DNA from 3 places in the Streptomyces sp. NPDC044003 genome. Region 1 is predicted to be linked to each of the others. Evidence: riboswitches for the same ligand, from Rfam matches in the RefSeq annotation. Region 1 holds a riboswitch; each other region holds the start of a gene.

The links. Region 1 has a riboswitch for cobalamin ahead of metE (5-methyltetrahydropteroyltriglutamate--homocysteine S-methyltransferase). Riboswitches for the same ligand answer to the same signal wherever they lie in the genome.
Region 2: it holds a riboswitch for cobalamin, as region 1 does, so the genes downstream of both, AC07AW_RS37345 (cobalamin biosynthesis protein) here and metE (5-methyltetrahydropteroyltriglutamate--homocysteine S-methyltransferase) in region 1, are expected to answer to the same signal.
Region 3: it holds a riboswitch for cobalamin, as region 1 does, so the genes downstream of both, AC07AW_RS40760 (ABC transporter substrate-binding protein) here and metE (5-methyltetrahydropteroyltriglutamate--homocysteine S-methyltransferase) in region 1, are expected to answer to the same signal.

Annotation. Positions count from the first base shown of each region.
Region 1 is NZ_JBWKFA010000003.1:344,720-352,551, forward strand. It holds gene AC07AW_RS13645 (hypothetical protein) at 1-474, shown strand, start outside; partial or broken gene AC07AW_RS13650 (GTP-binding protein) at 461-559, opposite strand; gene rpmF (50S ribosomal protein L32) at 562-732, opposite strand; gene metE (5-methyltetrahydropteroyltriglutamate--homocysteine S-methyltransferase) at 1,061-3,379, opposite strand; cobalamin riboswitch at 3,542-3,766, opposite strand; gene AC07AW_RS13665 (3-hydroxybutyryl-CoA dehydrogenase) at 3,938-4,828, opposite strand; gene aceB (malate synthase A) at 4,825-6,417, opposite strand; gene aceA (isocitrate lyase) at 6,536-7,831, opposite strand.
Region 2 is NZ_JBWKFA010000015.1:86,376-94,207, reverse strand. It holds gene ypfJ (KPN_02809 family neutral zinc metallopeptidase) at 1-119, shown strand, start outside; gene AC07AW_RS37370 (VOC family protein) at 177-578, shown strand; gene AC07AW_RS37365 (hypothetical protein) at 621-2,030, opposite strand; gene AC07AW_RS37360 (alpha/beta hydrolase) at 2,120-3,247, opposite strand; gene AC07AW_RS37355 (inorganic phosphate transporter) at 3,623-4,885, shown strand; gene AC07AW_RS37350 (hypothetical protein) at 4,902-5,123, shown strand; cobalamin riboswitch at 5,250-5,389, shown strand; gene AC07AW_RS37345 (cobalamin biosynthesis protein) at 5,425-6,399, shown strand; gene AC07AW_RS37340 (cobyric acid synthase) at 6,396-7,832, shown strand, end outside.
Region 3 is NZ_JBWKFA010000023.1:9,373-17,204, forward strand. It holds gene AC07AW_RS40735 (TetR/AcrR family transcriptional regulator C-terminal domain-containing protein) at 1-483, shown strand, start outside; gene AC07AW_RS40740 (MFS transporter) at 432-1,832, opposite strand; gene AC07AW_RS40745 (ArsR/SmtB family transcription factor) at 1,914-2,279, opposite strand; gene AC07AW_RS40750 (ABC transporter ATP-binding protein) at 2,258-3,091, opposite strand; gene AC07AW_RS40755 (FecCD family ABC transporter permease) at 3,088-4,125, opposite strand; gene AC07AW_RS40760 (ABC transporter substrate-binding protein) at 4,122-5,177, opposite strand; cobalamin riboswitch at 5,259-5,436, opposite strand; gene AC07AW_RS40765 (cold-shock protein) at 5,510-5,716, opposite strand; gene AC07AW_RS40770 (TetR/AcrR family transcriptional regulator) at 5,942-6,538, opposite strand; gene AC07AW_RS40775 (alkane 1-monooxygenase) at 6,653-7,825, shown strand.

The DNA.
Region 1 (7,832 bases):
CGTGAGCTCGGCAAGATCCTCACGGGTTCCTGGTGGGAGAGCGAAAAGGCGCTGCGGAACAGCGACGATCAGCTCAAGGAGCGACGCGCGACGATGCTGGCGCCGTTCGCGGACACCATGACGGTCGACAGCTGGGAGGCGGCGGTGTTCACCCCTCCTGCGCAGGTCGAGCCCGGCGCGGGTTTCCGCCTGACCCGGTTCGAGGTCGCCCCGACCGACGCCGACCTGCTGGTGGAGACGTTCCGGAGCGCCACGCTGCCCAAGGTGCAGGCCATTGCGGGCTTCGAGAGCGCGGCGATGCTCCTCGACAGGGCCAGGGGCCGCGGCAGCGTGGGTGTGCTCTACACCGATCAGGCCGCGCTGGCAGCCTCCCGCGGCAAGCAGTCGGCGGCCCGCGGCGAAGCGGTCACGAGGACGGGGGTGTCCATCTGCGGCCTTGAGGAGTTCGAGGTGGTCACGCTCGAACGCCGGTAGGGCGTCCACGCGTGAGCAGAGTGGTCTTCCCCGCGCCGAGGAAGCCGGACAGAACGGTCACCGGCAGGCGGTCGCGCGACGTCACGATCAGCCCTCGGGGTGGATGAGGCCGCGCTCGTACGCCTTCACCAGGCGCTGCGGGACCTGGTGGACGGAGCCGTCGACGGTGATCGGCACCAGCTGGGGCGTGGTCGCCTTCCACTGGGCGCGGCGGTGGCGGGTGTTGCTGCGGGACATCTTCCGCTTGGGAACGGCCATGGGAGGACTCCTCGGTCTCGCGGACGGTGCGCCGAGGCTATATGAAAATGGGTCCCATTATCAATGTGGCTTGAGGTGGCGTACGAGAGCGGCGGCACCCTCTCTGGACCGGAGGCCGGCTGCTGGGGTCGTCGCCACCAGGAGGGTGTCGGTGGCCTCGATCTGCCGGACTGCGGTCACCGTCGCGGTGATCGGCTCGCCCTGCTCGGCGCCTTGCCGTGGCCGCGCGTCGTATCCGCCGGGGAACGCGCGGTCGCCGGCGCGTGTGACCCGCGTGCTCAGGGGCCGGGATGCGCTCAGGCGCCCCGGCCCCCGGGCCGTGCGTGGGTCAGGAAGCGGTCAGCTCAGTGCGGACGAGCCGGGCAGCGGTGACCAGGTTCTCCAGGGAGGCGCGGGTCTCCGGCCAGCCGCGGGTCTTCAGGCCGCAGTCGGGGTTGACCCAGAGCCGTTCGGCGGGGATGGCCTCCAAGCCCTTGCGCAGCAGATCGGCGGCTTCCGCGGTGCTGGGGACGCGTGGGGAGTGGATGTCCCAGACGCCGGGCCCGGCCGCGCGCGGGTAGCCGTGGGCGGCGAGTTCGCGGGCGACCTGCATGTGGGAGCGTGCGGCTTCCAGGCTGATGACGTCGGCGTCGAGGTCGTCGATGGCCTGGACGATGTCGCCGAACTCGGCATAGCACATGTGGGTATGGATCTGCGTGTCCGGCCGCACCCCGCTGGTCGTGAGGCGGAAGGCCTCGGTCGCCCAGGCCAGGTACGCGGCGTGGTCGGTGGCGCGCAGGGGCAGCGTCTCGCGCAGCGCGGGTTCGTCGACCTGGACGACCGCGGTGCCGGCGGCCTCCAAGTCGTTCACCTCGTCACGGAGGGCGAGGGCGACCTGGCGGGCGGTGTCGGCGAGGGACTGGTCGTCGCGGACGAAGGACCACGCGAGCATGGTGACCGGGCCGGTGAGCATGCCCTTGACCGGCCTGGTGGTGAGGGACTGGGCGTACGAGGTCCAGCGGACCGTCATCGGCGTGGGCCGGGAGATGTCGCCGGCGAGGATCGGCGGTCGGACGTACCGGGTGCCGTACGACTGGACCCAGCCGTGCTGCGTCGCGAGGTAGCCGTGGAGCTGCTCCGCGAAGTACTGGACCATGTCGTTGCGTTCGGGTTCGCCGTGCACGAGGACGTCGATCCCGGCCTTCTCCTGGTAGGCGATCACCTCCTGGATCTCAGCCCTGATGCGCTCCTCGTAGCCGTCGGTGTCGACCCGGCCGGCTCGCAGGTCCGCGCGTGCGGCGCGCAGTTCGTCGGTCTGCGGGAAGGAGCCGATCGTGGTGACCGGCAGCGGCGGCAGGCCGAGGTGGGCCCGCTGGGCGGCGGCCCGCTCCGGGTACGGCTGGGAGCGCCGCGCGTCGGCGTCGGTGACGGCGGCGGCACGGGCCCGTACGACCGGGTCACGCGTGAGGGGGGAGTCGGCGCGCGAGGCGAGGGCGGCTCGGTTGGCGGCGAGTTCCCCTGCGATCGCGCCGGTGCCCTTCGACAGGCCCTTGGCCAGGGTCACGATCTCGGCCGTCTTCTGCCGGGCGAAGGCGAGCCAGCGCACGATCTGCGGGTCGGCGTCCTTCTCGGCGGACGCGTCGAGCGGCACGTGGAGGAGGGAGCAGGAGGCGGAGACGTCCACCCGCTCGGCGAGACCGAGGAGGGTGCCGAGGGTGGCGAGGGACTTCTGCAGGTCGTTCACCCAGATGTTGCGGCCGTCGACGACGCCGGCGACGAGCCGCTTGCCGGGGAGGCCGCCGACGGCGGCGAGGGCGTCGAGGTTGGCGGCGGCTGGTCCGGTGAAGTCCAGCGCGAGCCCCTCGACCGGTGCCTTGGCCAGGACGGGCAGGGCGTCGCCGAGCCGGTCGAAGTAGGAGGCGACCAGCAGCTTCGGCCGGTCGGTGAGCGCGCCGAGGTCCCGGTAGGCGCGTGCGGCGGCGTTCAGTTCGGCCGGGGTGCGGTCCTGGACGAGGGCCGGTTCGTCGAGCTGGACCCACTCGGCCCCCGCCGCCCGCAGGTCGGCGAGCACCTCGGCGTACACGGGAAGCAGCCGGTCGAGCAGGGTCAACGGCTGGAAGGCGACGGAGACCCCAGGTGCGGGCTTGGCGAGCAGCAGGTACGTGACGGGGCCGACCAGGACGGGCCGGGCGGCGAGGCCGAGGGCGAGGGCCTCCTTCAGCTCGGCGACCTGCCGGGTGGAGTCGGCCGTGAAGCTCGTGTCCGGGCCGAGTTCCGGCACCAGGTAGTGGTAGTTGGTGTCGAACCACTTGGTCATCTCCAGCGGGGCGACCTCCTGCGTACCGCGTGCCAGGGCGAAGTAGCCGTCCAGGGCGTCGGCGGCGACGGCTTCGCGGTGGCGTGCGGGGATCGCGCCCACCATGACGGTGGTGTCGAGGACGTGGTCGTACAGCGAGAAGTCGCCCGTGGGCACCTCGTCGATGCCCGCCTCGGCAAGCTGTCGCCAGTTCGCGGCGCGCAGCTCGGTGGCGGTGGCGTGGAGGGCGGCGGAGGTGACCCGGCCCGTCCAGTACCCCTCGATCGCCTTCTTCAGTTCCCGGCCCTGTCCCTGGCGGGGGTAGCCGTACACGGTGGCCCGTGCTGCCGCGGCTGCGGACTTCGTGGTCACGGAGATCTCCTTCGCGAGATGAATCCCTGAGATCCCGGGAACGGGGAGAGCGCGAAGGGGTGACGGACCGGACGGGACGCGCGCGTGGCAAGGCACGATCGTCCGCCTGGTATGTACGCCGACCCGCCCTCGAGGTCACCGGGATGTCCGCGCGCGGAACCGTCCGCGTGCGGGCAACGGGCAGGTCTTCGGACTCGCGGGCACGCCCACCGGGATCAACCGGCGGACTCCTACTGGCCGTCGCTTCCCAGACCCGTTCGGGCCCAGTGCGTATGACGGCGGTCGTTCCCGCTCACCGCTGCGGGGCAGTCCCGGATTCCCACCGGGTTCCCTCTTACGACGCATCCCGCCTGGCTGACGGGGCGAACCAGCTGCGCGCACCACACTACGAGGACCGACCGCTGTGGCACGGCGAAGTCCAGAATCCGGACGGTGAGGTCGGACACGCGGGTGGGAGCGTGGCACGGCGAGAGGGCGGGAAGCGCCACATCGCCTCCCGCCCTCCCCACGCGGACCGTCGGACCCTCATCCGATGTTCCGCGGTGCCGCCCAGGGTCGTCAGCCCGGGCCACCGGGTCTCTCCTCCCGGTCGTACACGTGGAACCCGCGACCGGTCTTGCGGCCCAGCAGGCCCGCCTCCACCATCCGCAGGAGCAGCGGCGGCGGGGCGTACAGGGGTTCCTTGAACTCGTCGTGGAGCGACTCGGCGATGGAGGCGACCGTGTCGAGACCGATCAGGTCGGCCAGCCGGAGCGGGCCCATGGGGTGGGCGCAGCCGAGTTCCATGCCCCGGTCGACGTCCGGGGCGGTGGCGAAGCCCGACTCGGTCATCCGGATCGCGGACAACAGGTACGGGACGAGGAGGGCGTTGACGACGAATCCGGCCCGGTCGGCGGAGCGGACGACGGTCTTGCCCAGGGTGTCCGTGGCGAACTGCGTCACCGTCCTCGCCGTGGTCTGCGAGGTGTGCAGGGTGGTCACGACCTCCACCAGCGGCAGGACCGGCACGGGGTTGAAGAAGTGCAGTCCGACGACCCGGTCGGCGCGGCCGGTGACCATGCCGAGGCGCATGACGGGGAGCGAGGAGGTGTTGGTGGCGAGGATCGCCGCCGGATCGGCGACGATCTTGTCGAGCGCGGTGAACACCTCGGTCTTGGCGGCGGCGTTCTCGGTGACGGCCTCGACCACCAGCTGCCGGTCCGCCAGGTCGGACAGTTCCGCGGTGGCGGTGATCCGGCTCAGGGCGGCCTCGGCGGAGACACGGTCGAGTCTGTTCCGCTGTACGGCTCGTTCGAGGGAGACGGCGATCCGCTCCCGGGCGGCCCGCGCCGCCGGACGGGTCACCTCGCGCAGGACGGTGTCGAGCCCCGCCCGGGCGCACACCTCTGCGATGTCGGCGCCCATCTGTCCGCCGCCCACGACGCCCACGCGCCGGATGTTCCCGCTCACGCCCGCGGCTCCGGGATGCGGACGAGGTGGCGCGTGTACGCGGAGGGGGTGAAGAAGGACGGCAGTTCCATGGCGAGAGCGGTCTCCTCGAACAGTTCCCGCACCCGGTCGACGGCCGCCCAGGGATACTCCGCGCCGAACCTGGCGAGTTCCTCGTCCGTGATCCGCAGGACGGTCTCGCGGTCGAGCACCCGGTGCCGCAGCCACTGCCAGATCTGGACGCGGGCGATCTCGGCGGTGGCCGCGTCCTCCATCAGGCCGTGGAGGGCGACGGCCCCCTGGCCGCGCAGCCAGGCGTCGAAGTAGCGCAGGGCGACGGCGATGTTGGTGCGCACGCCCTCCTCGGTGGGCGGGCCGCTGATCCGGCGCACGGAGAGCAGGTCGGTCGCCGTCGTCTCCACGTCGTCCCTCGTCCGGTGGATCTGGTCCGTGCGATCGCCGAGCACGCCGTCGAAGACGTCGCGGCAGACCGGTACGAGTGCCGGGTGGGCCACCCAGGAGCCGTCGAAGCCGTCCTCGGCCTCGCGTTCCTTGTCGAGCCGGACCTTGGCGAGAGCGGCCTCGTTCGCGTCCGGGTCCTTGCTCGGGACGTGGGCGGCCATGCCGCCGATGGCGTGGGCGCCGCGCCGGTGGCAGGTGTGTACGAGGAGGTCGGTGTACGCGCGCAGGAAGGGGGCGGTCATGGTGACCTTCGCCCGGTCGGGCAGCAGGAAGTCGGTGCGGTGACCGAAGGTCTTGATGAGACTGAACAGGTAGTCCCAGCGGCCGGCGTTGAGGCCGGAGCTGTGCTCGCGCAGCTCGTAGAGGATCTCCTCCATCTCGAAGGCGGCGGTGATGGTCTCGATGAGCACGGTCGCCCGCACGGTGCCCTGGGGGATGCCGAGGAGGTCCTGCGCGAGGACGAACACGTCGTTCCACAGCCGGGCCTCGTAGGCGTTCTCCAGCTTGGGGAGGTAGAAGTACGGGCCGTGCCCGGCGTCGATCTGCCGCTGGGCGCAGTGGAAGAAGTACAGGCCGAAGTCGACGAGGGAGGCGGGTACCGGAGCGCCGTCGAAGGACAGGTGTTCCTCGTCGAGGTGCCAGCCGCGCGGCCGGACGACGATGGTGGCGAGGTCTTCGCCGAGGCGGTACTCCTTGCCCTCCGGCGTGGTGAAGTCGAGGCGCCGCTCGATCGCGTCGAGCAGGGTGAGCTGGCCGCCGATGACGTTGTCCCAGGTGGGGGCGGTGGCGTCCTCGAAGTCGGCCATCCAGACGCGCGCCCCGGAGTTGAGCGCGTGGACGGCCATCCGCCGCTCGGGCGGGCCGGTGATCTCGACCCTGCGGTCGGTCAGGCCGGGCGCGGGCGGGGCGACCCGCCAGGAGGAGTCGGCGCGCACGGCCGAGGTGGCGAGGGGGAAGTCGAGCGGGGAGCCGGTCGCGAGCCGGATGGCGCGGCGGCGCCGCTCCTTCAGGAGCCACTGCCTGCGTGCGCCGAACGCGGCGACGAGCCGGCCGACGAACTCCAGGGCGGGGGCGGTGAGGATCTCCTCGTGACGCTCGCCCGGCGCGGCGAGGACGCGAAGCCGGTGGGGCGGGGCACTGATGGTCATCGGATGCTCCTGGGCTGGGAGGGAAGGGGGCGGGCGGACGTGGACCGCCGGCCCCCGGTTCGGCAGGGCGGCGTACCGGGCGGGGCTCGGTGCACACCGCCGCCCGGGGCAGGACGTCCTAGTGGAACTGCTCCTCTTCGGTGGAGCCGCTCAGCGCCGTGGTGGAGGAGGTCGGGTTGACGGCGGTGGAGACCAGGTCGAAGTAGCCGGTGCCGACCTCGCGCTGGTGCCTGACGGCGGTGAAGCCGTGCTGCTGGGCGGCGAACTCGCGCTCCTGGAGGTCGACATAGGCGGTCATGCCGTGCTCGGCGTAGCCGCGGGCCAGGTCGAACATGCCGTGGTTGAGGGAGTGGAAGCCGGCCAGGGTGATGAACTGGAACGCGTAGCCCATGGCGCCCAACTCCCGCTGGAACTTGGCGATCTGGTCGTCGTCCAGCGCCGCCTTCCAGTTGAAGGACGGCGAGCAGTTGTACGCCAGCATCCGGTCCGGGTACCGGGCGTGGATCGCCTCGGCGAACTCGCGGGCCTGGGCGAGGTCCGGGGTGCCGGTCTCGACCCAGATGAGGTCGGCGTACGGGGCGTAGGCGAGGCCGCGGGCGATGACCGGGGCCATGCCGTTCCGGACCCGGTAGAAGCCCTCCGCCGTACGCTCGCCGGTGACGAACTCGGCGTCGCGCTCGTCGACGTCGCTGGTGAGGAGGTTGGCGGCGAGAGCGTCGGTGCGGGCGACGATCAGGGTCGGCACGTCGGCGATGTCGGCCGCGAGCCGGGCCGCGTTGAGGGTGCGGATGTGCTGGGAGGTGGGGACGAGGACCTTGCCGCCGAGGTGGCCGCACTTCTTCTCGGAGGCCAGCTGGTCCTCGTAGTGGATGCCCGCCGCGCCGGCCGCGATCATCGCCTTGGTCAGCTCGAACGCGTTCAGCGGACCGCCGAAGCCGGCCTCGGCGTCGGCGACGATCGGGGCGAGCCAGTCCGTCGTGTCCGTGCCGCCCTCGGCGGTGGCGATCTGGTCGGCGCGCAGCAGCGCGTTGTTGATCCGACGGACCACCTGCGGCACGGAGTTGACCGGGTAGAGGCTCTGGTCGGGGTAGGTGTGGCCGGCCTGGTTGGCGTCGGCGGCGACCTGCCAGCCCGACAGGTAGATCGCCTGGAGGCCTGCCCTGACCTGCTGGACGGCCTGCCCGCCGGTCAGTGCGCCGAGCGCGTGGACGTAGTCCAGCTCGTGCAGCTGCCGCCACAGCCGCTCGGCACCGCGCCGGGCCAGGGTGTGCTCCTCGCGGACGCTGCCCGCGAGCCGGATCACGTCCTCGGCGGAGTAGGTGCGCTCGATGCCCTTCCAGCGGGGCTCCGTGGCCCAGCGTCGCGCCAGCTCGTCGGCGGTCTGTGCCGCTGCGGATGTCCCTGCCTGCGCCATG
Region 2 (7,832 bases), on a different contig from region 1:
GGTTCCAGGGCCGGGTGACACCGGAGAGCTGGACGCACGGCTCGGCGGCGCAGCGCCGACAGTGGTTCTACGAGGGCTACCGGACCGGCGACATGGCCCGGTGCAACACCTTCCGCTGAGTTGTCGGTGGTGACTGCCAGACTGAGACCCGGGTCACATCGAGAGGAAGTGACGGGATGGCTGAGACACCCGACATCTGTCCGGCGCTGCGGTACGCGGACGCGAAGGCCGCGATCAAGCAGCTCACGGAGGGCTTCGGCTTCGGCGAGCACGCCGTGTACGAGGGCGAGGACGGCCGTGTGATGCACGCCGAGCTCACCTGCGGGAACGGCATGGTGATGCTGGGCAGCAAGGGCAGCGGCAGCGCCTTCGACAAGCTGATGGCCGACGGCGGACCGACCGCGGTGTACGTGCGCGTGGACGACGTCGACGAGCACCACGCCCGGGCGGTGGCGTACGGCATCGAGATCGTGATGCCGCCGACGGACCAGGAGTACGGCTCCCGGGACTACACGGCCCGGGACGCCGAGGGCAACGTATGGAGCTTCGGCACGTACGCCCCCGGCGCCGCCGGGTAGTTCTCGGGCTCGGGTGCCGCCGGTCAGGACCGGTCCGGCGGCTCAGGCCCCGCCGGTGTGGACCTGGAAGGCGGCCCGGCGGACCGCCTTGGCCAGGGCCGGGTCCGGGTGGGCCGCGGCCAGGGCGACCAGGACCTGGACCGTACGGGGGTGGCCGACGGCGCGGACCTCGTCGAGCAGCGCCGGGACGGTGCCCTGCACGGCCGAGTCGAGGTGGCGGACCAGCAGCTCGCTCTCGCCGTGGTCGGCGACGGCGGCGGCGGTGTCGACCCAGAGCCAGGTGGACTCCTCGCGGGTCAGCACCTCCTGGGCGTCGTCGGGGTCGGCCCCCTCGTACTCGGCGAGCCAGAGCAGCGCGTACGGCCGCAGCGAGGGCTCGGCGACGGTGGCCCGCACCTCGGCCTCGGCGGGCGCGCCGACGACGCGGAGCGCCTCGAAGGCGAGCCCGCGCAGGAGGGCGTCCTCGCCGCGGGCGACGGCGAGGAGTTCGCTCACGGCGCTGGACAGGGTGCGGGCGGCGAGCCAGGCGCGGTACTCGTCGCGGGCCGGCCCCGGGGTGAGCCGGGCGCAGCCGCGGAGCATGTCCTCGGCGGACTGCTCGATGTTGCCCGCGGGGCTCTGCGCGGCGACGCAGATCTGCTCCAGCTTGACCCAGACCGCCCAGTTGCCGAGCGGGGTCAGGGTGGCGTGGCGCTCGTCGGCGCCGGGGTCCAGGGTGAGCGCGCCGACGGCGGCCAGGCCCTCCAGGGCCCAGTCGAGGAGGGCGGGCAGCCCGTCCAGGGCTGGGGTGTCCGCGGCCTCGGGCGCCGGCTCGGCCGCGGGGACCTCGCAGCGCTCCTCGCGGAGCTCCTCGACGCGCTGGCCGAGGAGGTCGAGGAGGGCGGGGACGAGGACCGGGCCCTGGGAGAGCTGGAGCAGCGAGAGCACCTGCGGGACGGCCTCGACGACCTCGGCGACGGCGCTCGGCGCGACCCCTTCCGGAGCGGGGTGCACCAGGGACCAGGCGTCGAAGAGGGCGACCCAGCCGCGCAGGACGGCCGAGTCGTCGCGGTCCCAGGCGTGCAGCCGCCAGCCGGGGCGTGCGGTGTCGCCGTGCAGCTCGACGAGCCCGGCGAGCCGGGCGCGGTCCCAGCCGGCCCGGATCTGGCCGGGCGTCAGGTCCAGGGCGGCCGCGGCCCGTTCCTGGGTGGGGCCGGCTCCGGGGCCGGTGCGGGGTGCCGTGTCGGCGCCGTGCTCGACGGCGGCCCAGCGGGCGATCCGTACGGCGTCGGCGAGGACGTGCCGGGCCTGGCGGGCGAGCTCCGCGCGGGGCGGAGTGCCCTCGGGCGGCCGCGGCGCCGGCCGGGTGCGCCGGGTCGTCACGGCCCGTCGGGCGGTGGCCAGCGCCCGCGGGCGGACGAGTCGGAGTCTGGAGTTGCGCGCCAATGGTTCATCGGGCTTTCGAGACGTCACGGGGGCAGTCTTCCCGCTGACGGCCCGAAAGCCCAATCGGAATCGGACGCCCCGTCGGATCGGGCCTCGGAGCGGCCGTGGAGGCGCCGTCAGAACAGCGGGGTGAGGAAGCGGCGCAGTGACTCCTCGTAGCGGACGGGGTCGGCGTTCCACATCGCGGCGTGCGGGGCCTGCCGCACGGTCTGCAGGCTGACCCGGTCGGGGCGGCGGGCGGCGAGCTCGACGGAGGGTTCCCAGGGGGCGATCGTGTCGTCGGGGCCGTGGAAGAGGAGGACGGGGACGCGCAGGGCGTCCGGCTCGGAGGCCTCCTGGAGGAGGTCCTCGCGCGGGCTGGTCCTGCCCTGGGCGGCGCGGACGGCGAGCGGCAGCAGGGGGCCGGGGACGTGGTGGGCCGCCGCGAGGTTGCGGAGGGTGGCCGCCCAGTCGAGGACCGGGGAGTCGAGGACGAGGCCGGCGATCCGGTCGCGCACGCCCGATTCGGCGGCGGCGCGCAGGGCCATCGAGGCGCCGGTCCCCCAGCCGTGCAGGACGACCTTCCGGGCGCCCCGGCGGACGGCGTAGCGGATGGCGGCGTCGACGTCCCGCCACTCGGAGTCGCCGAGGTGGGCCAGGCCGTCCGGGGAGGCGGGGGCTCCTTCGTCGCCGCGGTAGGCGGGGACGAGGACGGGGATCTTGCGGTGGTGGAAGAAGGGGACGAGGTTCAGCGGGTGCTCGCGGGTGGTGCCGAGGCCGTGCAGGGCGATCACCCAGGTGGTGCGGGGGCCGGCCACGAGCCAGGCGGGCAGCGGGCCGAGTTCGCCGGGGATCTCGACGTCCTCGTGGGCGAGCCCGAGGGCGCTGATGGGGGTGCCCCGGTGCAGCTGGGGGGTGAGCCGGACGCGGGCGCCGGGCCCGAGGACGCCGAGCTCGACCCGCTCCAGGCGGCGGACGACGGTGTCGGCGGTGTGCGGGACCCGGTCGAGGACGGGGCCGAGGACGGCGTGCAGTCCGGGGGCCTCCATCCCGTAGGTGCCGGGGCGCAGTGAGGCGAGGCTGCGGGTGAGGGTGATCCGCTCGGGTCCCGTGGCGTGCACGGTGAGCCGGGGGTCTCCGGGCAGTGGTCGTTCGGACGGCGCCTTGAGGGCGACGTCGCTGGCGTACCGGCCGGCCGCGATCACGGCCGCGCCGACACCGATCAGGGTGGTGACGGCCGCTGCCGTCGCTGTAGCCGGGCGCACGCTCCCAGTCTCGGCAGGACGGGGTGGAGCTGCCACCGGACGGGGCCGGACGGACCCCGTCCTCGGCGAACCGGAAGGGTCGCTCCCGGGAGTGACATGGGTCTCGTCCGCGGGGTCCCCCGGTCGGATGGTCCTGTCCAGGGAGCGGAACGGGATGCCGGGGGAGGAAGTGGGACAGGTCGTATGTGCCCCGGGAGGACTGGGATGCCCGTGGTTCCGGGGTGACCGCATCGTGGACACCGGGCCCCCCGGGGCGAGAAGCGGAATCTCTTGACACCGGTTAGGGACACCACGTCGCCCGCCCCAGTTCATCTTCCGTTCACTCAGGTTGCCTACGTTCAACGAAACACTGACGTCGAACGATTGCCTGGGTAAATGGAACACATCACGCTGCTGCTCGCCATTGTGGTCGTGACAGCTCTCGTGTTCGATTTCACGAACGGTTTCCACGACACCGCCAACGCGATGGCCACGACCATCTCGACCGGTGCCCTCAAGCCGAAGACGGCGGTGGTCATGTCCGCCGTACTGAACCTCGTCGGCGCGTTCCTGTCCGTGGAGGTCGCCAAGACGATCTCCAAAGGACTGGTCAACGAGGACGGCATCCAGCCCGAAGTGATCCTCGCCGCGCTCGTCGGCGCGATCCTCTGGAATCTGGTGACCTGGCTGGTCGGACTGCCCTCCAGCTCCTCCCACGCCCTCATGGGCGGCCTCATCGGCGCGACCGTCGCCTCGATCGGCGTCAGCGGCGTCAACGGCGAGGTCGTCGTCAGCAAGGTCCTCATCCCGGCCGTCGCCGCGCCGATCGTCGCCGGCATCGCCGCGATGCTGGCCACGAAGCTGACGTACAGGATCGGCGCCAAGACCTCCGAGAAGGACACGGCCAAGGGCTACCGCGTCGGCCAGATCGCCTCCGCCGGTCTCGTCTCCCTCGCCCACGGCACCAACGACGCCCAGAAGACGATGGGCATCATCACCCTCGCCCTGGTCGCCGGCGGCTCCCTGCCCTCCGGCGCCAACCCGCCGGTCTGGGTCATCGTCTCCGCCGGTACGGCGATCGCGCTCGGCACGGCCCTCGGCGGCTGGCGCATCATCCGCACCATGGGCAAGGGCCTCACCGACCTCCAGCCGCAGCAGGGCTTCGCCGCCCAGACCAGCGCGGCCACCGTCATCCTGGCCTCCTCCCACCTGGGCTTCTCCCTCTCCACCACGCACTCCGTCTCCGGCGCCGTCATGGGTGCGGGTCTGGGCCGCAAGGGCGGTGTCGTCCGCTGGTCGACCGCCACCCGGATGTTCGTCGCCTGGGGCCTGACCCTGCCGGCCGCCGGCCTGGTCGCCGCCGGTGCCGAGTACGTCGCCCGTCAGGGCAACTGGGGCGTCTACGTCGTCGCGGCCTTCCTCGCCGCCTCCTGCCTCGGCATCTGGCTCGTCTCCCGCCGCCAGCCGGTCGACCACACCAACGTCAACGAGGTCGACACCGACGCCGAGCCCGAGGGCGTCGTGACCACCGCGATCGCGGCCGTCACCCCGCCGCCGGCCGGTACCGTCGCCGCCGTCGCGGACGAGGACCTGAAGACCACCATCCCCGCGCCGGTCCCCACGGACCCGGCCGCTCCCCCGGCCACCGCCGCGGTCTAAGGAACTGGAACCAAGCATGAAGATCGACTGGGCAGCCCTCGGCTCCGTCTTCGGAGTCAGCCTCGTGGCGACCGTCGCCCTCGTGGGCCTCTTCACCCTCGGTGTCATCGGCCTCTCCAAGCAGGAGCAGGCCGCCGCCCAGGGAGGCTCCGCCGCCCTGGCCCGCACCGGCGCCTACGCCTGCTTCGCCCTGTGCATGGCGGCCGTGGCGTACGGCATCTACCTGATCGTCGCCTGACGTATCGAGCATGACCGGCCGGGCGGTCCGCACCTTCGGGTGCGGGCCGCCCGGCCGCTTGTTTCCGCTGCCGTGTTTGTGGTGCTTCGCACAGTGACGCGGTGCAGGTCAAGGGTGAGTTGACGGCTGTTCTCGGGCCGTGGTGGACTGCCGAGGCCATTACGGCGGCAGTAGAGGAAGTCCGGTGCGATTCCGGCGCGGTCCCGCCACTGTGACCGGATCCGAGGGGTCCGGGAGTCAGGAACTCTCGCCGCCGGTCACGTCGATCCAGGGCGCGGACCCTGAGTGAGGACACATCGCCATGCCCGGCCGCAGCCCCACCTTCTCCAGAGCCACCGGTGTCTTCGCGTACGGCGCGGCGGCCGGACTCGCCGTCGACCTGCTCGTCGGCGATCCCCGCCGCGGACACCCCGTCGCCGCCTTCGGCCGGGCCGCGGGCAGGGTCGAGAAGGCCCTCTGGCACGACCACCGCGGCTGGGGCGCCCTGCACACCGCCGTCTGCGCCGGCGCCACCGTCGCGGCCAGCGCCCTCGCCGCCCGTACGGTACGGGGCAGCCGCGCCGCCTCCGTCGCCCTCACCGCCGCCTCGGTCTGGGCCGTCGTCGGCGGTACGACCCTGGGACGCGAGGCCCGCGCGATCGGCGGCGCCCTCGCCGCGGGGGACCTGGAGGTCGCCCGGGAACGGCTGCCTCACCTGTGCGGGCGCGACCCGCAGTCCCTCGACGGTCCCGCGATGGCCCGCGCGGTCGTCGAGTCCGTCGCCGAGAACACCTCCGACGCGGTCGTGGGCGCCCTCTTCTGGGGAGCGGTCGCGGGCGTGCCGGGCCTGGTCGGCTTCCGCGCGGTGAACACCCTCGACGCGATGGTCGGCCACAAGTCGCCCCGGTACCGCCGCTTCGGCTGGGCCTCGGCCCGCCTCGACGACGTGGCCGGCCGGCCCGGCGCCCGGCTGACCGCCGTGCTCGCGACCGTCGCCGGCGGGAACCCGCGCGGCGCCGTACGAGCCTGGCGGGCGGACGCCGCGAAGCACCCGAGCCCCAACGCGGGACCGGTCGAGGCCTCCTTCGCGGGCGCCCTCGGCGTACGGCTCGGGGGCACCCTCTCGTACGCCGGGCGGGTCGAGCACCGGCCCGTCCTCAACGAGGAGGGGCGGCCCGTCGAGGTCGCCGACATCGACCGCGCGGTCCGGCTCTCCCGCCGGATCACCGGACTGACCCTGGCCGCCTGCGTCGGCGGCCGCATGATCGCGAGCGCGCTGAAGCGGAGGAACGCATGAGGGGTGGGGGGCTGCTCGTCGCCGGGACCACGTCCGACGCGGGCAAGAGCGTCGTCACGGCCGGCATCTGCCGCTGGCTGGTCCGGCAGGGCGTCAAGGTGGCGCCGTTCAAGGGACAGAACATGTCCCTCAACTCCTTCGTCACCCGGGAGGGCGCCGAGATCGGCCGCGCGCAGGCCATGCAGGCGCAGGCCGCGCGGGTGGAGCCGACCGCCCTCATGAACCCGGTGCTGCTCAAGCCCGGCAGCGACCGCTCCAGCCAGGTCGTCCTCATGGGCAGGCCGGTCGGCGAGATGAGCGCCCGCGGCTACCACGGAGGCCGCCAGCAGACGCTCTTCGAGCCGGTCATGGCGTGCCTGGAGGAGCTGCGGGGCACGTATGACGCCGTGATCTGCGAAGGGGCGGGGAGTCCGGCCGAGATCAACCTGCGGCGCACGGACATCGTGAACATGGGCATCGCGCGCGCCGCGCAGCTGCCCGTGGTCGTCGTCGGGGACATCGACCGGGGCGGGGTCTTCGCCCAGTTCTTCGGGACGACGGCGCTGCTCGCGCCCGAGGACCAGTCGCTGATCGCGGGCTACCTGGTCAACAAGTTCCGGGGTGACGTGACCCTCCTGGAGCCGGGCCTGGACATGCTGCACGGGCTCACCGGGCGCCGGACGTTCGGTGTCCTGCCGTACGCGCACGGCCTCGGCATCGACGAGGAGGACGGCCTGCGGGTCTCCCTGCGGGGCACCGTCCGCGAGTCGGTCGTCGCGCCGCCCGTCGGCGCGGACGTGCTGCGGGTCGCCGTCTGCGCGGTGCCGCTGATGTCCAACTTCACGGACGTCGACGCGCTCGCCGCCGAACCGGGTGTCGTCGTCCGGTTCGTGGACCGGCCCGAGGAGCTCGTCGACGCCGACCTCGTCGTCGTGCCGGGCACCCGGGGCACGGTCAAGGCCCTCGCCTGGCTGCGGGAGCGGGGCCTCGCCGACGCCCTCGTCCGGCGCGCGGCCGAGGGCCGGCCGGTGCTCGGCATCTGCGGCGGCTTCCAGGCCCTGGCCGAGCGCATCGAGGACGAGGTCGAGTCGAAGGCGGGTCTCGTCGACGGACTCGGACTGCTGCCCGTACGGGTGCGGTTCGGGGTCGAGAAGACCCTCGACCGGCCGGTCGGCGAGGCGCTCGGCGAACGGGTCGAGGGGTACGAGATCCACCACGGCGTCGCCACCGTGGACGGCGGGGAACCGTTCCTGGACGGGTGCCGGGTCGGCTCCGTGTGGGGCACTCACTGGCACGGCTCGCTGGAGAGCGACGGCTTCCGCCGGGCGTTCCTCCGCGAGGTCGCGGCGGCGGCGGGTCGGCGGTTCGTGCCGGCCCCGGACACGAGCTTCGGCGCGCTGCGCGAGGAGCAGCTCGACCGCCTCGGCGACCTGATCGAGGAGCACGCCGACACG
Region 3 (7,832 bases), on a different contig from region 1:
GGCGAGATCACCGTCCCGCCCGCGGGCGGCCCCTGGCGGGCCGCCGCCGCCGAGGCCGCCGCGTCCTTCCGCGCGACGGCCCTGCGCCACCCCTGGCTCTCGTCGACCCTCGGGCAGGCGGGCCTCGCCTATCTGGGCCCCAACCTGATGTCGTACTCGGAGCGACTCGCCGCCCTGTTCACCGCCGCCGGGTTCCCCGAGCCGAGCCGGGCGATCGACACCCTCCTGTCGTACGTCATCGGCATGAGCACCACGGAGGCCGCCTGGCTCACCACGGTCGCCCGCTCCGGGGAGACCGAGGCCGGGTTCATCGCCCGTCTCATGCCCGCCGCCCAGCAGGCGGCGGCCGACCACGACCACCTCGCCGAGTCGTATGCCGAGGCCGCCCACGCGGTGGCCGACCCGGTCGCCATCCGGGACGCCAAGTTCGCCTACGGCCTCGACGTGGTCCTGGACGGCCTGGAGATGCGGCTCCCGCGCTGACCGGACGCCCGGCCCGGTCCCGGCGGCCACCGCCGGTGCAGCGTGTCGATGTGGTACGCGTGCGCGTGGTGGCCCGCGGCCCCGGCCAGGTGCGGGTGGCCGGACGGGAGTTCGGGGTGGACGTGCTCCAGCTCGGCCGGGTCCTCGCGGGGCCAGAGGCAGACCGCGCCCACGGCCCCGAGGAGTGCGAGGGCCGCGAGCACGGCCGCCGAGACGGCGGGTCCCGCCCAGGCGGCGAGCCCGCCGGCGAGCGGGTAGGCGAGCAGCCAGCAGGCGTGCGAGAGGGAGAACCGGGCCGCGAAGGCGGCCGGCAGGTCGTCGCCGCCGGCCGAGCGGCGCACCACCCGGCCGCCGGGGGTGAGGACGGCCGACCCGGCGGCGCCGAGGACCAGCCAGACCGCGAGCAGCGCGGGCCACGACCAGGCACCGGGCGCGGCGGTGAGTCCGAGGGCGAGGAGCACGAGGGCCCCGGGCAGGGCGAAGGCCGCCCGCACCATGACGACACGGTCGTCCGCCCGGTGCAGGAGGCGCGGCAGCAGCAGCGCCACGGCCATGGACCCGGCTCCGTAGGCGGCGAGCGCGAGCGGGACGTCGCCGGCGGGGCGGCCGAGGGTGTCGCGGACCAGGAGCACGGTGTCGACGAGCACCACGGCCCCGGCCGCCGCGACGGCGAGGTCGAGGGCGAGGAGGGCCCGCAGCCGCGGGGTCGCGAGCAGCAGCCGGACGCCGAAGGCGACCTTGGCGTGGAGCCGGTGCGGGCCGCCCGCTTCGGGCTCCGGCGGCCCCGGCAGGGTGGTCGTCCTGACGAGGAGCGCCGAGGCCAGGAACCCGATGGCGGTGCCCGTGAAGAGCCAGGAGTACGGGAGGACCGTGAGCAGTGCGGCGGCCAGTACGGGGCTGACCAGGCTCTCCAGGTCGTAGGCGAGACGGGAGAGCGAGAGGGCCTCCGTGTAGGCGCGTTCCTCCGGGAGCACCTGCGGGATCGTCGCCTGGAAGGCGGGCGTGAAGGCGGCGGAGGCGGCCTGGAGCAGGAGGATCAGCACGTACACCTGCCACACCCGGGTGACGAACGGCAGGGCGAGCACGACTGTCGCCCGTGCCAGGTCCATCGAGACGAGCAGTGTGCGCCGGGGCACGCGGTCGGCGAGGGCTCCGGCGAGCGGGGCGATCGTGACGTACGCGGCCATCTTGAGGGCGAGGGCGGTGCCGAGCACGGCGGCGGCGTCGGCCCCGGCGAGGTCGTACGCGAGAAGGCTCAGCGCCACGGTCGCCAGGCCGGTGCCCGCGAGGGCGACGACCTGGGCGCCGAACAGGCGCCGGTAGGTGCGGTTGCGCAGGACGGACAGCATGGGGGCGCCCCCGGTCGGCCACGGCGGACGGCTGAGACCTCCACCGTAGTCGACAGGTGCACGAGTGCGCACATGTTCACGTCAGTCGTGCCAGGGCTCCCCCGTCACCTGGTGGTCCGCCCGGCTGATCGCCTCGACGACCAGACGCTTCAGATGCCCGTCCGGCATCGCGTACACGACCCGGCGGCCGTCCTTGCGGCTCGTGACGAGCCCGCCGAGGCGCAGCTTGGCGAGGTGCTGGCTGACGGCGGGACGCGCGGCGCCGCACGCCTCGGTCAGGGCGGTGACGTCGGCCTCGCCCCGGGTGAGCAGCCACACGAGATGGAGCCGGGTGGGGTCGGAGAGCAGGCCGAACACCTCGGCCGCCGCCGCGAGTTCACGCGCTCCCGGGGTCCGCTCGTGCGGGCGGGAGGGGCCTGTGGCGTCTATGGGCTCGGGCGTGGGCATGGGGCCACCGTACCCAGGAAGCGGATGTGGGGGCGCCCGTCGGGTCCCGGCCGGGTCACGGCGCTGCGGACCCCGTAGACCTCGGCGATGAGCTCCTCGGTGAGGACCTCCTCCGGTGGGCCGCCCGCCACCACCCGGCCGCGGGCGAGGACCACGAGCCGGTCGCAGTACATCGCGGCGAGGTTGAGGTCGTGCAGGGCGACGACGGCGGTGAGGCGGAGTCCGGCGACGAGGGCGAGCAGGTCGAGCTGGTGCTGGATGTCGAGGTGGTTCGTGGGTTCGTCGAGGAGGAGTTCGCGCGGTTCCTGGGCGAGGGCCCGGGCGATCTGGACGCGCTGGCGTTCGCCGCCGGACAGGGTGCGCCAGGGCTGCCGGGCGCGGTCGGTGAGCCCCGTCCGTTCGAGGGCGGTGCGGACGGCGGTCTCGTCCGCCGCCGAGGGCGGGGTCCAGGCCCTGCGGTGCGGGATGCGGCCGAGGCGTACGACGTCGGCGACGGTCAGGTCGGCCTGGGTGTCGGCCTGCTGCTCGATGGTGGCGAGGCGCCGGGCGACCGTGCGGCGGCCGAGCCCGCCCAGCGGGTCGCCGTCGAGGGTGACGAGCCCGGAGTCGGGGGCGAGGACGCCGGCGAGGAGGCGCAGCAGAGTGGACTTGCCCGACCCGTTGGGGCCGAGCAGCCCGGTGACGGTGCCGGGGGCGAGGGAGACGCTGACCCCGTCGAGGACGAGGGTGTCGCCGGCCGTGCGCGAGACCCGTTCGGCGCGGAGCCCGGCGTCCGCGCCCGTACCGGTGTCGGCGTCGGTGGTCGTGGTCATCGGCTGCTCCTCGTGCGGTAGAGGACGAGCACGAAGGCCGGTACGCCGATCAGCGAGGTCACCACGCCCACCGGCACCTCCTGTGGGTCGAGGACCGTGCGGGCGAGCGTGTCGGCCCAGACGAGGAACACCGCTCCGGCCAGGGCGGTGACCGGCAGGAGGCGGGCGTGTCCGGGGCCGGCGAGCGCGCGGGCGGCGTGCGGCAGGACGAGGCCGACGAAGCCGATCGCCCCGGCGGCGGAGACCAGAGCGGCCGTCAGGAGGGCGGTGACGCACAGCAGGACGAGCCGGGTCCGCGCGACGGCGACGCCGAGCGAGGCGGCGGCCTCCTCGCCGAAGGCGAAGGCGTCCAAAGTCCTCGCGTACCCGCCGCAGATCAGCAGGGCCGCCACGAGCACGGCGAGGCACAGCCACACCTCGCTCCAGCCGGCCCCGGCGAGCGAGCCGAGCAGCCAGAAGAGCACGCCCCGGGTGGTCTCGGCGTCGGCGGCGGTCATCACGACGAAGGAGGTGAGGGCGGAGAAGAGCTGCATCGCGGCGACGCCCGCGAGGACCACCCGGTCCGTCGAGCCGCCGAGGGTGTGGCTGAGCAGCAGGACGAGCGCGAAGGAGACCACCGCCCCCAGGAACGCCCCGCCGGTGACGGAGAGGACCCCGCCGCCGACACCGAGGACGACGACCGCGACCGCGCCGGTCGACGCTCCGGAGGAGACGCCGAGGACGAAGGGGTCGGCGAGCGGGTTGCGCAGGAGCGACTGCATCACCGCCCCGCAGACGGCGAGTCCGGCGCCGCAGACGGCGGCGAGGAGGGTACGCGGCAGCCGCAGGTCCCAGACGATCCCGTCGCGGATCGGCGGGAGTTCGGAGACGCCGCCGCCGAGGTGGGCGGCGATCACGGAACCGGCCTCGCCGACGCCGATGTCCGCCGGGCCGATGGTGACGGCCACGGCCACGGACAGGCCGAGCAGCACGAGTCCGGCCGCCGTCCACAGGAGCACCGTGGCGGACGTGACCGCCCGTTGAGCGGTCCTCACTTCGCGAGACCGTACGAGCGGAGCGCGGCCGCCACCTTCTCCACGCCCTCGACGGTGCGCAGGGTGGGGTTCATCGCCTGGCCGCTGAGCAGGACGTACCGCTTGTGCTTCACGGCCGTCATGTTTCTGGTGAGGGGGTCGGACTCCAGGAACTCGATCTTCTTCGCCGCGCTCTCGGCGGACTGCGCGCGGCGGGTCAGATCGCCGATCACGAGGACGTCGGGGTCACGGTCCGCGACGGTCTCCCAGTTGACCTGGGGCCACTCCTCGCGGGTGTCGTCGAAGACGTTCTTCGCCCCGAGCGCGTTCGTGACGATCCCGGGCGCCCCGCAACAGCCCGCCATGTAGGGCGCCTTGGCGTCGGAGTACCAGTAGAGGACGGTGGCGTCGGTGAAGTCGGCCGCCGCCGTGGCCTTCGCGACCCGGGCCTTGAGCCCGGCGACGAGCTTCTCGCCCCGCTCGGGAACGCCGAACACCCGGGCCAGGTCGCGGATCTCGCCGTAGACGGTGTCCATGGTGAGCGGGCGGGTGCGGACGCCGTCGCCGTCGCCGCTGTTGTCCTTGCCGACGCAGTCGGTGGGCGAGAGGTACGTGGGGACGCCGAGCTGCTCGAAGCGTTCGCGGGGCGCGACCCCGCCCTTGCCGAGGGTGTACGCGAACGAGGCGGCCGCGAAGTCGGGTTCGGTGTCGAGGACCTTCTCGAAGGAGGGGTAGCGGTCGGCGAGGCGCGGGACCTTCGCGTTCTCCTTCTCCAGGCCCTTGAGCACCGGGTCGGTCCAGGTGGCGGTGCCCACCATGCGGTCGGCGAGGCCGAGGGAGAGCATGATCTCCGCCGCTCCCTGGTCGAGGGCGACGGCCCGGCGCGGCGCGCGGTCGACGCGGACCGGCCGTCCGCAGTTGTCGTCGAAGGTGACGGGGTAGCCGCGCTCCGGGGCCGCTCCCTTCCCGGTCGGCGCGGCGGTTCCACCGCCGCAGCCGGTCACCGTCGCGGTGAGGAGGAGGACGCCGGCCAGGGCGGGCACGGCGGATCGGACGGGGTGTGCGAGCGGCACGGGGAACTTCCTCTGCGTCCACGGCTCATACGCGGAGCCTGTCGTACGGTGCTCCCCGGACGGCAGCGTGCCGCCGGGGCCGCCAGCAGGTCTTCGGACTCGGGGTCAGCCGGACGGAGCGCCTTCCCGGGCCCGTCGTGCCGCCCAGTGGCCGATGCTCCGCCCGTCGCCCTCACCGCTGCGCGTCAGTTCCGGTCTTCCACCGGATTCCCTGACCCGTGGACGTACCCGTTCAGGTGCGTACAAAGGTGCGACTGGCCTCGGCACAGTACCACCGGCCGGTCGCCGCGCCCCGGGACGCCTGTCGACGCCCCCGGGGACGCCTGTCGGCGTCAGACGCGCAGTTCCTTCGCCTCGAAGCGGCCGTCGCCGAGGACCAGGACGAAGGAGACCTGCTGCCCCTCGGAGACCGTCCGCTCCTCGCTCTCGATGTCCTCGGCACGGAAGTACACCTGCTCCTCGGAGCCCACGGGGACGACGAAGCCGTACCCGCCGAGACGGTTGAAGGACTGTACGAACCCTGTGCTTCTGCCTGCCACGGCGGCCTCCTCGTCGGCACGGGCGACGCGGTCGAGGGTGTCCGGCCCCGGGCGGGCCGTGTCCGCGCCTCAGGGGAGATGTACCCCGTGTACCCGCCCTTCGCCACCGCCGCGACCCCGGGGAGAACCACCCCGAACGATCTCGTACAATATTCAACAGAGGCCCGCTGCCGGAGATCCCCCGTGTCCGTCAGCGGGCCTCGCCCTTTCCTCGCGGAGCCCGCCTCAGGCGCGGCCGCCCGGGTAGGCGATCCGTGCCGTGATCCTGGCGATGCGCCGCGCCGACTCCTCCGGCGCGGCCACCGGCTGGACGATGTGGCTGACGGTGAGCCGCACGATCGTCTCGACGGCGAGGCCACGGGACTCCTCGTCGACGTCGGGCCAGGCCTCGATCGCGTACGCGTCGAGCATCGCCATCGCCGTGCCGAAGACCGGCTCCGGGCGCGTGGTGAGGTAGGCGAGAAGATCGTCCTCGCCGCCGCGCGCGGCGAGCAGGACGCTCTTGATGAGCGGGTTGTCCACCGCCTGCTGCAGCGTGTAGCCGACGCCCGCCGCCGCTGCCGCCTCCAACTCGCCCCGGTGGGCGTCGAGTTCGCGCTGGATACCGAGGAGGAAGCCCTCCAGCTCGCGCTGGACCAGGGCGTTGCCGATGGCCTCCTTCGAGCCGAACTCGTTGTAGAGCGTCTGGCGGCTGATGCCGGCGGCCCGCGCGATGGCGGCCATGCGGAGCCCGCCCCAGCCGTCGGCGGCGACGAGCCGGTAGGCGGCGTCGAGCACCTGCTCGCGCAGGAGGGACCGAACACTCTCACGGAAACGTGTCATCGTGCCCCCACTTTATCCACCGGCCCCTATCCAGAGCATTGACACCTCACCGGCAGTCCGTCTATCAACTGGACAGAACGCATGTGAAGTGTCCACCTCTCCGAGGAGCCGGTCTTGGCCCTGCACAGCGACTCCCCCGAAGCCCCCGCCGCCTGGCGCGACCCCAAGCGCTGGCTCTGGCTGCTCGGCCTGCTCATCCCGGCCTTCCCCTTCCTCTCCTGGGGTCTGGTGGCCGCCACCGGGCTCCGCCTCTTCTGGTGGACCGGGATCCTCGTCCTGTACGTGATCTTCCCGGTCGTCGACCACCTCATCGGCAAGGACTCCGCCAACCCGCCGGACAGCGCGATCGCCCACCTGGAGCAGGACCGCTACTACCGGTGGTGCACCTACCTCTACCTCCCCCTCCAGTACACCGGTCTCGTCCTCGGCTGCTGGCTGATCACCCGGGGCGACCTCTCCCTCCTGGACAGGATCGGGCTGACCTTCACCCTCGGCGGGGTCGCCGGCATCGCCATCAACACCGCCCACGAGCTGGGGCACAAGACGGAGACCCTGGAGCGCAGGCTCTCCCGGATCGCGCTCGCCCAGACCTGGTACGGCCACTTCTACGTCGAGCACAACCACGGCCACCACATCCGCGTCGCCACCCCGGAGGACCCCGCGAGCGCCCGGCTCGGCGAGAGCTTCTGGCGCTTCCTGCCCCGGACCGTCCTCGGCAGCCTCACCTCGGCCTGGCGCCTGGAGAAGCGCCGGCTCGCCCGCCGGGGCCGGTCCGTGTGGAGCCCGCGCAACACGGTCCTCGGCTCCTGGGCGCTGTCGTTCGCGCTCTTCGCGGGGCTCTCGCTCGCCTTCGGGCCCGGGGTCCTGCCGTACCTCGCGGGCCAGGCGGTCTTCGGCTTCTGCCTGCTCGAAGTGATCAACTACACCGAGCACTACGGCCTCAGGCGGGAGCTCACCGCGAGCGGCCGGTACGAGCGCTGCGCCCCGCGCCACAGCTGGAACAGCGACAACGTCGCCTCGAACGTCTTCCTCTACCACCTCCAGCGGCACAGCGACCACCACGCCCACCCCACCCGGCGCTACCAGTCGCTGCGCCACTTCGACGAGGCCCCCGAGATGCCGACGGGGTACGCGGGGATGATCGTCCTCGCGTACGTCCCGCCGCTCTGGCGCCGCGTCATGGACCCCCTGGTCCTCGCCCACTACGACGGGGACGTGACCCGCGCGAACCTCCAGCCGTCCCGCCGGACCCGCCTGCTCGCCCGGTACGGGACGGCGACCGGCTGAGCTCTCC